DNA from 3 places in the Oceanobacillus sp. FSL K6-0251 genome. Region 3 is predicted to be linked to each of the others. Evidence: riboswitches for the same ligand, from Rfam matches in the RefSeq annotation. Region 3 holds a riboswitch; each other region holds the start of a gene.
The links. Region 3 has a riboswitch for thiamine pyrophosphate ahead of MKY45_RS03565 (ABC transporter ATP-binding protein). Riboswitches for the same ligand answer to the same signal wherever they lie in the genome.
Positions count from the first base shown of each region.

Region 1: another riboswitch for thiamine pyrophosphate. It lies ahead of MKY45_RS21485 (acetylornithine deacetylase); the one in region 3 lies ahead of MKY45_RS03565 (ABC transporter ATP-binding protein).
Region 2: another riboswitch for thiamine pyrophosphate. It lies ahead of tenA (thiaminase II); the one in region 3 lies ahead of MKY45_RS03565 (ABC transporter ATP-binding protein).

Region 1 covers NZ_JBBORS010000001.1:4,405,172-4,409,832, reverse strand. Annotated here, with positions in the region: gene MKY45_RS21510 (hypothetical protein) at 1-214, opposite strand, end outside; gene MKY45_RS21505 (hypothetical protein) at 270-563, opposite strand; gene MKY45_RS21500 (helix-turn-helix transcriptional regulator) at 766-1,590, shown strand; gene MKY45_RS21495 (MFS transporter) at 1,563-2,306, opposite strand; gene MKY45_RS21490 (MFS transporter) at 2,327-2,626, opposite strand; TPP riboswitch at 2,935-3,038, shown strand; gene MKY45_RS21485 (acetylornithine deacetylase) at 3,120-4,388, shown strand; gene tenA (thiaminase II) at 4,428-4,661, shown strand, end outside.
Region 2 covers NZ_JBBORS010000001.1:2,377,719-2,382,379, forward strand. Annotated here, with positions in the region: gene MKY45_RS11980 (NAD(P)/FAD-dependent oxidoreductase) at 1-291, shown strand, start outside; gene MKY45_RS11985 (NAD(P)-dependent alcohol dehydrogenase) at 611-1,651, shown strand; TPP riboswitch at 1,802-1,904, shown strand; gene tenA (thiaminase II) at 1,996-2,682, shown strand; gene MKY45_RS11995 (uridine kinase family protein) at 2,983-3,591, shown strand; gene MKY45_RS12000 (LysM peptidoglycan-binding domain-containing protein) at 4,337-4,661, shown strand, end outside.
Region 3 covers NZ_JBBORS010000001.1:702,758-707,418, forward strand. Annotated here, with positions in the region: gene MKY45_RS03560 (alanine/glycine:cation symporter family protein) at 1-762, shown strand, start outside; TPP riboswitch at 1,413-1,513, shown strand; TPP riboswitch at 1,618-1,727, shown strand; gene MKY45_RS03565 (ABC transporter ATP-binding protein) at 1,870-2,643, shown strand; gene MKY45_RS03570 (ABC transporter permease) at 2,647-3,387, shown strand; gene MKY45_RS03575 (ABC transporter substrate-binding protein) at 3,389-4,402, shown strand.

The sequences.
Region 1 (4,661 bases), 3.7 Mb from region 3:
TAGATTTTCCCATAAAGACATATGCCATTAAAAATACCAAGCAAATGATTCCCAATAGAGAAAAGAGAAACAGTGAAGCTGCTTTATCGTCTAATTTTTTTAGCAGTGGTATATGTTCGAGATTATAAGCAATGAAACCGAATGGGTAGATACTAAAGACGACGATGACAATAAGATGCTCGATAATCTGTGATTTTTTATCCTTATCTGTCATATAAGAATCGTTCTTCCTAATTGTATCCCCGGCATTAAGCTGTTCAAATTCCTTTTTACTTATTAAGGAAGTTTCTTGAGTAGACATCTTCTGAGTTAATTGCGATAATGCTTCCTCTTCTAACATAGTATTTCAATTTACCGAATAAATCACTGGATACCGTTTTACCAACAACAGTAACCTCCTTTTCGTGTCCGCCTTTATCTTGTAACAGCTGATACAGATTCTTTGATTCATCGACTATGCCTGTAACTAAGACGCAGAAAATAAAAATCCCAATTGCATACGCACCTATTTTTTTTATCGTTCCATGTGTCCCATCCTTATCTTGCGGGGTTCCAAAATGCATTGTAGTATTTTTAGATTAAAAAGTATTTGCTGCAGGATTATTTTTCCTGTGTAAAAATTTTACTATTTCAATTTATACAATGCTTAGGGGAATTTGAACAGCATTTTAAAATCATGAAGGCTGTTCATATGATAGAATTTAAATATCCTTAAGAATATTAATGATTTATTACAGAAATAAGCAAAATAAGGAAGGGAAATCGATGAATAAAATACTTTCAACGGATCAAGGCCTATTCTTATTTAAAACGGAATTTGAACAGGAAAGTATCCGGCGGTCAGATAATTGTTATAAATTCATTTACTCGCTTGGCGGAGACATGACATATCAGCTGCCTCATCAGGATTTGACTTTTCATGCGGATCAAATGCTGCTTTTGACTCCTTATGACCCCCATCGGCAATTAGAGGTAGCGCATCATGAATTTTTAATCGAATTAAATCCAGGATTGATAAATCAAGCTGCCAAAAATTTGATGAATCATCATTCAGCAGATATTCAATTTGCACAAATGCCGCAGCAATCGCTGCAAATAAAGAAGTGGGTGGCATTTATTCTGGATTATATTGATGTAAGTAATGGGGTAATGGATGCGAGTATGAAGGTATTCCTTGATAACAGCTTTACGCAGTTAGCAATCCTTCTGATGAAAGGAAGTGTAAACAGTTATTATCAGGATGTTCAGCCGGAAGCATACACTGCTGCAGGTTTCCCAATTTATAAAGTGCTGGAGGCAATGAAGGAAAGTTATACATCTAACTGGACATTAGATGATATGGCTGCAATTGCCCAGTTAGATAAGTACCGGCTCTCACATGTATTTAAAGAGAAGGTGGGTGTTTCGCCATTTTCATGGCTGCAAATCTATCGTATTCAACGCAGTTTGGATAAACTGCAATTTACTGATACGACGATATTGCAGGTTGCGATGGATTCGGGATTTTCTTCTGTTTCTGTCTATAATCGTCTATTCAAGAAACTGTATGGTATGAGGCCAAGCTATTTTCGCAGGTTAAGCAATACATAAACTCCAGCCAGAATCATCATACATGTCCCGCAGATGATAAAAATCAGGTGGATGGAGACCCAATAAGATACAAGTCCGAAGAAACCTAAAGAAATAAAATTAGAAAAATAAAGCAGGACGGCATTGAAACTGAAACCTCTTCCCAGCATGTCTGGCGGAATATACTTTTGCAGTAAATAGACCCTGGATAATCCAGACAGCGGCAATCCGACTGCTACCCAGATAATTCCCAAAAAAAGCAGGGGGACAGCTGGTAAACCTCCTAAGAATAAAATGCCTGTCCCCCAGATAAGGGAGCTGAGAAGGTAGGTTTTTAGCGTAAATTGTTTAAAGATATAGGGAATAATCAGATTCACAATAATAACAATAATTCCAAACCATCCTGTTACAACGCTGTACCATACTTCTGCATTCGCCATCGTTTCTTGTAACAGTAATAACAGCCCAACCTGCCAAACCCAGGTGTTAAAGAAAACAATAAAAGCTGTCATCTCAAATAAGGAACGGATGGTTTTATGAGAACGGAGCCATATAGCAAATTCCCGGATGGCTGTGAATATATTAAAATGCTTTTTATCTGTCTGCTCTTCCTTTAAGGGAATGAATGATAGAAAAAGCGCGCTCAATAGATAGCTGAGTGCATCCAGCGTGAAAAAGTGGATTACACCAATGGTATTCATGAAGATAATGCTGAAAACAGGTCCTAAAACAGTCATTCCCCTTGTAACAGTGTCCGTTAAACTACTGCGGGCCTCTCCCTTTCACTCGTGATAAGCGGGATGATTGCCCGATGCGCCGGATTATATAAGCATCCGCATAAATGAATCAAGATGCTTACAATAATTAGATGCCAGTAAGCAAGCTGATTGGAGAAGTCTAACAAAACTAACCCGATGAGAAGTGGAGAACGAAATAAATCGATACGAATTAACCATTTCATTTTAGAAATCCAGTCAGCAATAACTCCTCCAATCAATCCGAACAGCAGATAAGGAGCAACTTGAGCGATAGCAATCCCTGTGGGTGGTATACGCATTAGAAGCAGTTAAATCATAAGCAAGAAATAAAAGAGCCATGCCAGTCATCACATTCCCCAAATTGGAACTGGCAGTAGCAAGCAGATAGTTTCGGACACGTTTATTTTTTTTATGATAGTTATGTACACTAGCTGTAACCTCCTTTGTAAGAAGGTTACAACGTATTCCGGATTTCATCTGTATTGATATTGCGCAAAAAAACAGCAATATGTATGCAGACAAGCGGGTATAGAATCATCCTTTCTTAAATTCTGCTTTACGCTTACAAATTCGTATGGTAATCTAAAAGGGATAAATACATACGCAATGGATCCACTAGGGGTGCTTATTAAGCTGAGAGAGGCATATTGTCTTGACCCTTACCAACCTGATCTAGTTCGTACTAGCGGAGGGAAGTGGGCGGATATGCCTTTAGGCAAATGAACCAAACTTTTCTGCCGCTCTCTAAATCAGGAGGCGGTTTTTTTTGCGTGCTGAAAAGGAGGTTTTTGAATGGAGAGGGTAATTCAGGAGATTCGAAATCGAGAAGACGAATTAATAGCGCTTGTCAGTGATTTGATTCGTTTTGAAACACCAGCCCCGCCTGCAAGAAATACAGAGGCTATCCAAGCTTACATTGCGAACTACTTGAAGGAAATGAATTTTGAAACAGAACAATGGGAGGTTTATCCCGGTGACCCGAATGTCGTCGGCTGTTTACGTGGAACTGCTTCCGATACATACAACAGCTTGATTCTTAATGGGCATGTGGATGTCGCTTCTATAGAGGAAGGTGAAAACTGGAAGCATGCGCCATTTCAGCCAGCAGTGGAAGGACGTACATTATTTGGGCGGGGTGCAGCAGATATGAAAGGCGGTCTGGCAGCGTGTTTATTTGCGATGCGCATATTGCATGACCACCAGATTCGCCTTGGCGGGGATGTTATTCTGCAGTCCGTCATTGGGGAAGAGGTTGGGGAAGCAGGGACGAAGCAATGTGGAGAACGCGGGTATACAGCGGATTATGCCATCGTTGCAGATACAAGTCATTGTGAAATACATGGGCAAGGAGGCGTTATTACCGGCTGGATCACAGTGAAAAGTCCAATCACGCACCATGATGGTACACGTCGCCAGCTCATTCATGCAGGCGGCGGGATGAAAGGAGCCAGCGCCATTGAAAAGATGAATAAGCTCCTTATTGCGTTGCAGGAGCTGGAGCGACATTGGGCAGTGACCAAATCCTATCCAGGCTTTCCCCCAGGAACCAATACCATCAACCCGGCAGTGATTGAAGGAGGCAGACATGCTGCTTTTATTGCTGATGAATGCCGCCTATGGATTACCGTTCATTATTATCCCGATGAGACTTCTGAGCAGGTTGCTGCAGAAATTGAGTCCCATTTACGCAAGACGGCTGAAGCGGATGTCTGGATGCGGGATAATCCACCCGCCTTTGAATGGGGAGGCGAATCGATGATTGTGGACCGGGGTGAAATTTTCCCGTCTTTCTCCGTAGATAAAGAACATGCTGCTTTTGCGATGTTACAGGAGAGTCATAGCAAAGCTTTTGGCGAGGAAGCGAAAGTCCGAATGTCGGAAACAGTAACTGATGGCGGCTGGCTTGCAGCATACGGGATTCCGACGGTCTGCTATGGACCTGGTGAATTGAAGCACGCCCATGCCGTGGATGAGCAGGTAAACATCGACGAGTTAGTAGATTATACAGTGTCCCTGCTGCAATTTATTTTGAAATGGTGTCAAACAGAAAAACAGGAATAAGACAGTTACTAAAAATGATAGAAAAGGGAGCGCATATACATGAAATTTACAGAACGTATTCGAAAGTCAGCAGATTCAATTTGGGAGAAAAGCCACCAGCATCCATTTGTGCAGGGAATTGGTAACGGTACACTCGATATAGAGTCATTTAAATTCTACATGTGTCAGGATTACAAGTATTTGATAGAGTACTCAAAAGTAATCGCAATGGGAACGGTGCTTGCAAAAGATTTAGATACTATGTCTGGCTTTGCTAAATCGCTGGATGAAACC
Region 2 (4,661 bases), 1.7 Mb from region 3:
AAATTTATTAAAGAAAGTCCGTTGAAAGTAGAACTTGAACAGGACTTTTTCGTAAAAGGATCCGGAAAAGCTGAAACGAACATAGCTGGTTTATATGCTGCCGGTGATATTCTTTCATTCGATGGAAAGGTGCACTTAATTGCCGGCGCGTACAATGATGCAGCGAATACAGTGAATCAAGCAAAGCTGTATATGAAGCCGGATGCCTATAATGAGATTTATGTCTCTTCTCACAACTCAAAATTTCATGAAAAAAACAGAAAGCTGCTTTCTCACTTGTATACGAAATAATAAGGCAGAAAATATGAATTTAAATGATACATGCCATCTTCTTATTGACACTATCTCGAACAAAGATAGTGTTTTAATTTTGGAGGAAATGGAATGCCTTACATTGAGAAGCTGTTCTAAGAAAATAGAGGAAGAGCTTATAGCACATTGTATTCTATAAAAAGAGAAAGATCGCACGTTTATTTATCGTATATCAACACGCATGTTACAATGAAGAATATGTTCTTAAAAAATTATAGCTCTCTATTTTTCCAAAATAGTATAGGATGACGTATTTATACGCTTGGCAAAACAATACATATCAAAGAGGTGTAGCGGAATGAAAAAGATGAAGGCAGCAGTTCTGAATAAGCCATTGGATATTGAGGTTAAGGAAATAAATATACCAGAACCAAAGGAAAATGAAGTATTAATCAAAGTGCAGTGTATCGGTGTATGCGGCTCTGATGTGCACTACTACGAACACGGAAAAATCGGGCGTTATGTCGTAGAAGAACAACTCATTTTAGGGCATGAATTAGCAGGAGATATTGTTAAAGCTGGCAGTCAGGTTGAGAATCTTGCGGCAGGCGACCGTGTAGCTGTCGAGCCGGGTGTGGTATGCGGAACTTGTGAATATTGTAAATCAGGCCGATACAATCTCTGCCCGGAAGTACAATTTATGGCAACTCCGCCAGTTGACGGAGCTTGGTCTGAATATGTCACGATTCGCAGTGATTTCGCCTTTAAAATACCGGATCAAATGAGCTATGAAGAAGGGGCTTTAATTGAACCGCTTTCTGTTGGCATTCATGCGATGCAGCGCGGAAAAGTTCATCCCAATGATAAAATGCTGATAACCGGTTTAGGACCTATTGGGCTGTTAGCGATCAAGGCAGCGAAAATATTCGGAGTGAACGAAATCTATTGCTCGGATGTGGTACCATATCGCAGAGAATTAGCGAAGAAATTTGGCGCGACAAAGGTATTTGATCCAACACAAGATAATATTCATGAGGAGATAGAAAAGGCAACAGCTGGCAGTGGTTTGGATATCGCCGTTGAAACTTCAGGTAATGGCCGGGCGGTTCAGGATGCACTGACGATTACGAAACGCGGAGGAAGGATTGTATTAGTTGGATTACCTGCATCCTCAGAAATACCTGTAGATATTACCCATATCGTCGATTCAGAATACGACATTCACGGTGTTTTTCGCTATGCAAACAGTTATCCGACAGCAATACAGGCAATTGGCAGTCAGGACCTTGGTCTCGAGGATGTAATTACCCATAAGTATCGTTTAGATAATATCAAAGAGGCTGTAGAAACCGCCGTAAATCAGAAGGATACTAGCATTAAGATAATGATTTATCCATGATAACGAGTGAAACACACTAGTTTTTTAAGCTTCTTGGAAACCTATTTTTTTAATAGATTTGATTATTTCTTTGCTGATTTTCTTATAAACAAAAAAGACTTGACTTAACAATTTGTTCTGCTACCATAATAGACAATCGAATACATTTCAATTTTCTGCTAGGGGCGCCGTAACGGCTGAGATAAATGTATATTTAGCACCCTTAGAACCTGATCTGGTTAAGGCCAGCGGAGGGAAGTAGAATAAGCAGACAACCATGCGCTATTTTTTCGTGTGTATGTTTTTGTATGCAGATGCTTCCTTCTACGAGTCTTTAGAAAAAAGATTAAAGGAGGATTTTTTTTATGAAATTTACGGATGAATTACGTGCTGCAACGAAGGAAAGCTGGGAGCAAAGTTTACATCACCCATTTGTGCAAGGAATCGTGAAAGGAGATTTGCCGCTAGAAACATTTAAGTATTATATTTTACAAGATATTTACTATTTAAAACATTACGGTAAGATCCACGCGATTGCAGCATCCCAGGCCGAAGATTTTAAGCTGACTGCTCTTTTAGCTGATAAAGCGCGCTTTACAGCAGAGGCTGAACTGACCGTGCATAATGAGCACGCTGAGATTTTAAATATTACACAAGCAGATTTAGATAACTTCAAACCAGCGCCAACTGCGTATGCCTATACTTCGCATTTGTATCGAGCAAGCCTGTCTGGAAATCTAGCACATACTGTGGCTGCCATACTGCCATGCTATTGGTTATATGCGGACATCGGAAAAGTGAATGAAAATGCCACTCCAGAGCCGGAAATTTATCGTAACTGGATTAAAATGTATGCGAGTGACTGGTTTCAAGATTCAACTACCGAAATGATTAATTTACTAAACACTTTAGTTGAAGATATGAATGATAAGGAAAAAGAGAAGGTAAAAGAACAATTTATTATCGCAAAAGAATACGAACTCCATTTCTGGGAAATGTCCTACAATCTTGAAGGCTGGCTTTCAGAAAGTAAAAAAGTGAACAGTCGTTAAGAAGAAACAGAACGGCTTCCAATTTCTTAATGGGTTCGGTTTATTCGTTCCATGTTAAAGAACTCTCATTTATCTGAGGGTTCTTTTTTTGGACTGGAAGGGAAAAGTATTTATTATACCAACTACGCAATTTTGTTAAAAACACGATGCAGCTAATTTACTTGTGATACAATTTTCGTAATGGCAAGAAGCAAACAAGCCGAAAGCCGGAAATTTAGTTTAATAAGCATTTATTCCAAAGAAATGAATACTTGTAGATAGTGAATTTAATCTTGTGTCTGACACGGAGAAGGGATAATCGTGAAAAACACTCAAGTAACAAGAAAAGCTTCCGAGCAAATCGTATCCGCTATAAATGGATACCTGAAAGGACGAATCAGCCCCTTAGTGGTGGCTTTGGACGGGGGGAGCGGTGCAGGAAAATCTACGCTGGCTGCTGAGGTTGCTTCACACGTAGGAGCAACTGTTATTCAGTGTGATGCGTTTTTCGACGCGACGATTACAGACGAGAAATGGAATACTTCTACATCGGAATGGAAATGTCCCAGATGTATTGACTGGCAACGTCTGCATAAAGAAGCATTGTTACCGCTTATAGCGGGGGAAAGCGTTCAATATCATCCTTTTTCTTTTTCAGCTGAAAGCGGTCTGGCCTCATCCTCCATAACGAAAGAGCCCTCAAAGGTCATTATTCTTGATGGAATTTATAGCTCGCTGCCCGAATTTTCTGATGTTGTTGATTTGAAGATTCTAGTGGATGTATTACCAGAGGTTCGCCGTTATCGGCATAATGTAAGAGAGGGGCATGCGGATGAGGCTTGGCATAAGCAATGGGATCCTGCAGAGGACTACTATTTCTCCGTTTTGTGCCCGCCGGCATCATTTGATTTAATCGTCGTGAACGGGTAAGGCACCTCTTAAATGGAATGATTCCATTCCCTAAATTAAATAATATTGTAATTATGTATTGACAATTAAAGTGATAATGATTATCATTATCAATAAGGAATAAGGTTTCTCTATCAAATTGTTCTGTGAATAAATCAGATGACTCATTGTGTTACCCCCCATCCAACATATTAGAGACTTGATAGAGATTCCTTCTCTTTTTTACAGGCTGTTTTTTGGAAGGTGCCATAGGCTTACATAATAAACACGCAATTTCTTTTTCCAACGACAGATTACTTAGTACGCTTATACATAGAATATAATTGGACAAGAAGGAAAATGGGATAAAATCATTGCCTTCATTATTTTAAAATTAAAAGAGGAAGATAAGACGGAGGGAAGAATAATTTAACAGATTACCATACAACTATAAATTACGCACTAAAAGCGTATGATACTGTTATTAGCCTGCGATAAATAATTCGAGAGTTGTGAATTATTTATCGTTTTTATCACTTCGTTATGCGAAAAAGTAATTCATTGATTGGATGTTTTTACGCAAGAACTTCACCAGCATGCTCATCTATGGAAAATAATCAATAGAATAAAATATATTTCTATTTTTTCATTTTTATTACAATTAGATTAAATAGATAGAATTTGAGTTTATAAGCTAAGAAGTGGGGTAGATAGTTACTATCATATTGGAGAGGAAGGTGTTATTATCAAGTATATTTTTTCAATTTTTCTTGCTTTGGCTGGATTCGTGCTCTTTACTGGGGCGGCAGCAGCTGAGCAGCAGCATGAAGTGCAACCGGGAGATAATGTCTATCGTATCGCACAAAACTATCAAGTAGATGTCAATGCGCTTATTGCAGCAAATCCATCCATATCGGATGCTGCATATATTGAAGCTGGGCAAACAGTAACAATACCAGATCAAAACGGAGCCTCTTTTACAGTGACAGCTTATACAGCTGGTCCAGAATCTACTGGTAAAGAACCTGGTGATCCAGCCTATGGTATCACAGCATCTGGTGAGGAAGTAGAAGAAGGAAGGACCATTGCATGTCCGCAATCGCTTCCTTTTG
Region 3 (4,661 bases):
GGCATTGGAAGAGTAACTGCTATCTTTGTCCCATTTCTGGCTTTGTTTTATATAGCTGGCGGACTGATTATTGTTATTTTAAATATTACGGAAGTTCCTGCGGCGTTTGCAGTTATTTTTGAGGCTGCATTTAATCCGGAAGCTGTCGGCGGGGGAGCTATCGGTTTAGCGATTCGATACGGGATTGCCCGCGGGGTGTTCTCCAATGAAGCGGGTCTTGGTTCAGCGCCAATTGCGGCAGCGGCAGCGAAGACGGATTATCCAGGGCGGCAGGCGTTAGTATCGATGACAGGAACATTTCTGGATACGATCGTGGTTTGTACGATTACCGGACTTGTTGTGGTGATGAGCGGGCTGCATTTGCAATTTGGAGCAGATGCAGCACCTGTCATTACAGGAGAAGCTTTTGACTTTTTCTTGCCTGGATTAGGTAATTATATTGTTGTATTCGGCCTTATTTTCTTTGCTTATTCCACTATTCTGGGCTGGTCCTATTATGGGGAGAAATGCTTCGGTTATATTTTTGGAGATCGAAATACAATCTATTATAAAATCATTTTCTGTCTGGTTATCCTGTTTGGTGCGGTTCAATCTGTGCAGTTAGTATGGGATCTTGCGGATATATTCAATGGATTAATGGCAGTGCCCAACTTGATTGCGCTCTGTTTATTATCCGGCGTGATTGTATCTGAAACAAATAAATTTAGAGAAGTACGGAGAAAGGAAAAAGAGGAGGAGAGGAAGCAGAAGCTGGCTGGTTAATGATTGCTGTAATAAATGATAAAGTTACAGTAATTTTCTATCGGACATATAAAGGAAATAATTGAGGGGAAATCAATTCGTATAAAAAGTGACTTCTTTGCATCCATGGAAGTCACTTTTTAGGTTTCTCAATAATTGAATTTAATTGCAGCTATAGGATTTATTCGTTCTAAAAGGTTGTCTTCAGGATTTCCAAATAATATCACTTCTCCAGTAACAAGAGTCCCGTTTACAAGAGGACAGCTATGTAAGCCAAGCTGAGCTGTTCTTTTTAATCTGTTTTATTTATTATAAAATACCTTTAGAAATAATAGATGCTCCTATCCTCATATAACAGGAGTATCTCAGTAAAAGTTATTCTTTTTATTTTATTATACCGTTGTATATCCTATATTATTTCACCAAATTTCACCTGAAAACATATTAAAATAGGCGGATATATCTTTTTTTATATACAAACAAATCTCATGATTTTAAAAGATAAATTAGAATAATTTGCATATTATAATTTTATATGTTTAAATAGATTCTACTTTAAGTTATTTTTCCTACAGTTCTCTATAGATGTGGCTGATGAAAATAACATTGTGAATCTTAACGTATTTTTCAATCATACAAGTTCATTTATAGAATCAAAAATTTCATATTTCTATAATCACTAGGGGAGCGATTTTTATCGCTGAGAAAGGAAACTTGACTCTTATAACCTGATTTAGTTAAGACTAACGTAGGGAAGTGATGACTTACTTAAGTAGATAATAATCTAGTTATGTATTCATTTCCCATTCATCTGTATTCGTTGAATGGGTTTTTTAATGCTTATGTCATAAATTCAATAAAAGAGATACCAATTTAATAAGAATGTAGGGGGACCAGTGTTGCTGGTTGAGATACTATCCGTAAGATATAGACCCTTAGAACCTGATCTGGTTGAGACCAGCGTAGGGAACATGCAAAGTAATTTCTATCATAAGGAAATGTATGTACCCTGGGCTTCATGTCTGGGGTATTTTTATTTGGAAGGAGGTTTGCATATTTAATTAGTTGATGATTGCTTTTAAGACATAATAATACACTTTTTGTTAGAAAGAAGGTAGAGAACGAAGGATGAGAGAACAAAATAAAAAAATAGCTCTTCAGTTTCAAAACGTAAATTTCTATTACAAAAATGATGCAGGGAAAATTCCTATATTAAAAAATATGAATCTTTCTATTGCGGATGGTGAATTTGTAAGCATTATCGGTGCAAGTGGGTCCGGCAAGTCGACAATTTTCCGTCTAATTGTCGGATTGGAGGAACTGAAAAGCGGAACTATCTATTTAAACGAGGATCCAGTAACCAATCGTTCTGGAAAAGTTGGTTATATGCCTCAACAGGATTTATTGATGCCATGGCGGACTGTTCAACAAAATGCAGCTCTTCCATTGGAACTGCAAAAGGAAAATCATCTCGATAGAAGAACTGTTCAAAACTTGCTGGAGGCCTTTGGGTTAAAAGGATACGAGAATAAATACCCTCATGAATTATCTGGGGGGATGCGGCAACGGGTTTCCTTTTTAAGAGCCACGTTATCCGGATCTAATGTGTTGTTGTTGGACGAACCTTTTTCAGCCTTAGATGCAATGACCAGGTTATATATGCAGGAATGGTTATTAGAACAGTGGGAACAACAGCAATCTACTATTTTGTTTATAACACATGATATTTCAGAAGCATTATTTTTGTCTGACCGCATTTTCGTCATTACGGATACCCCATTTACAACATTAAAAGAAATTAAAGTACCTTTAGAACGTCCAAGACGACAATACGATTTAGATAAAGAGGAAGTGACGGAGCTAAAAAATGATTTACTAGATCAGTTTCGGATGAGGGTGTAATGCATGAAAAATTATCTTTATTCTATTATTTTAATCACAATCTTTTTGCTTATATGGGAAGCGGGAGCGGGGTTTGTCGCTACATCATTTATTTTGCCAGCGCCAACCGAAATCGTGAAGAAGCTATGGGAATTAAAAACAGAGCTCTTGTTGCATCATCTTCCTATGACGCTTGCTGTTATTATCATTGGTCTTGGGATTTCATTGGTACTGGGAGTTGCTTTAGCAATAAGCATGAATCTATCTAAAACATTACAACAAGCGATTTATCCTATTTTAATTGCATCACAAACTATTCCTATTATTGCATTGGCGCCCATTTTTGTACTTTGGTTCGGTTATTCCATCTGGAGTAAAGTTATCGTTACAATTATCATTACCTTTTTTCCAATTACCGTCAGTACTTTCGATGGTTTTCGATCAACAAGTAAAGAGCTGAAAGAATTATTTCAAACATTAGGTGCATCTAAAAGAGCTCTTTTTTTCAAATTAGAAGTCCCATCCGCACTGCCTTCTTTTTTTTCAGGGCTAAAAGTAGCGGTGCCAATGAGCGTGATTGGAGCGGCAATTGGAGAGTGGCTGGGTGCACAAGCTGGTTTAGGGTATTTTAGTCGTCGGATGATGACACAGTTTAATGGAGCGGGTGTATTTGCTCCGATTGTCCTTCTTTCTTTGATTGGAATTTTATTGTTTATTACTGTTGTTTTATTAGAAAAATATATATTGAAATGGAGAAGATCTTAATATGAAAAAATTATCAATAATAGTTGGTATTCTAATAATCTTTATTAGTTTAAGTGCTTGTGGAAATGAAAAGGAAGAATCTATAGCAGAGGATAATAAAAACGTAAAAGAAACAAATACCGTTTCTATTATGCTTGATTGGTACCCGAATGCTGTACATAGTTATCTATACGTAGCAGAAGAGAAAGGGTATTTTGAAGAAGAGGGAATCGATGTTGATATTCAATTTCCAGCAAATCCGACAGATCCGCTGTCACTTGCAGCTTCAGGCAATGTGACGATGGGATTATATTACCAGCCTGATGTGATTGCAGCAAGAGCAAATGAAAATATCCCTGTTAAATCCGTGGCTGCTATTGTTCGGGAGCCATTAAATCACATTGTTTACCGTTCCGATGATCCGGTAAATTCTCCGAAAGATTTAGAAGGGAAGCAGGTAGGGTATCCTGGAATTCCTGTTAATGAAGCAATTGTTCAAACAATTGTTGAACATGACGGTGGAAATTATGAAAAAGTAGATATGCTGAATGTGGAATTTGAATTGGGTTCTTCTCTTATTTCTGAGCAGGTTGATGCTGTAAGTGGTATGTATGTAAACCATGAAGTGCCAGTTCTGCGCAGTGAAGGCTATGATATTGATTTTATTAATCCAGTAGATTACGGGGTTCCTCACTTTTATGAAATTGTCGCTGTTACCAGTGACGAGACATGGGAAGAGGAACAGAAAAATATTGAAGCATTTTGGCGGGCTGCACGAAAAGGATATGATTTCATGATTGAAAATGAAGAAGAGGCACTGCAAATCCTGCTTGATCACCAGGATGAAGGAAACTTTCCCTTAGAAAAAGAAATAGAAACAGAAAGCTTGTCTATTCTCTTACCAAAAATGGAATCAGAGCAAGGTTTTGGATCACAAGAAAAAGCTTCATGGGAAGAAACAGCAAAATGGTTAAAGGAATATGGAGTAATTAAAGAAATTCCAAACATCGATGATATATTTATCAATATTGAATAATAATATCCTAAATGGCAATAGGAAATGTAATACTTTATATGAAGTCATTATATAGGGCTGGAATGGAATTTCTTGATAAGGTTGCCTAGATTACCTCATCAAAAAATTCTGCGAAAAGGTATTTTCAGTCAATTTTCGAACTGCGTAATGTACGGTATTAGAATATACGTTCATTGTGTGTCCTTTTTTTGACGAATCTCCTAATTAGCCCATTATGCCGACGATGATCAACGCTTTTTCCGTGCAGTTTTTTATGGTT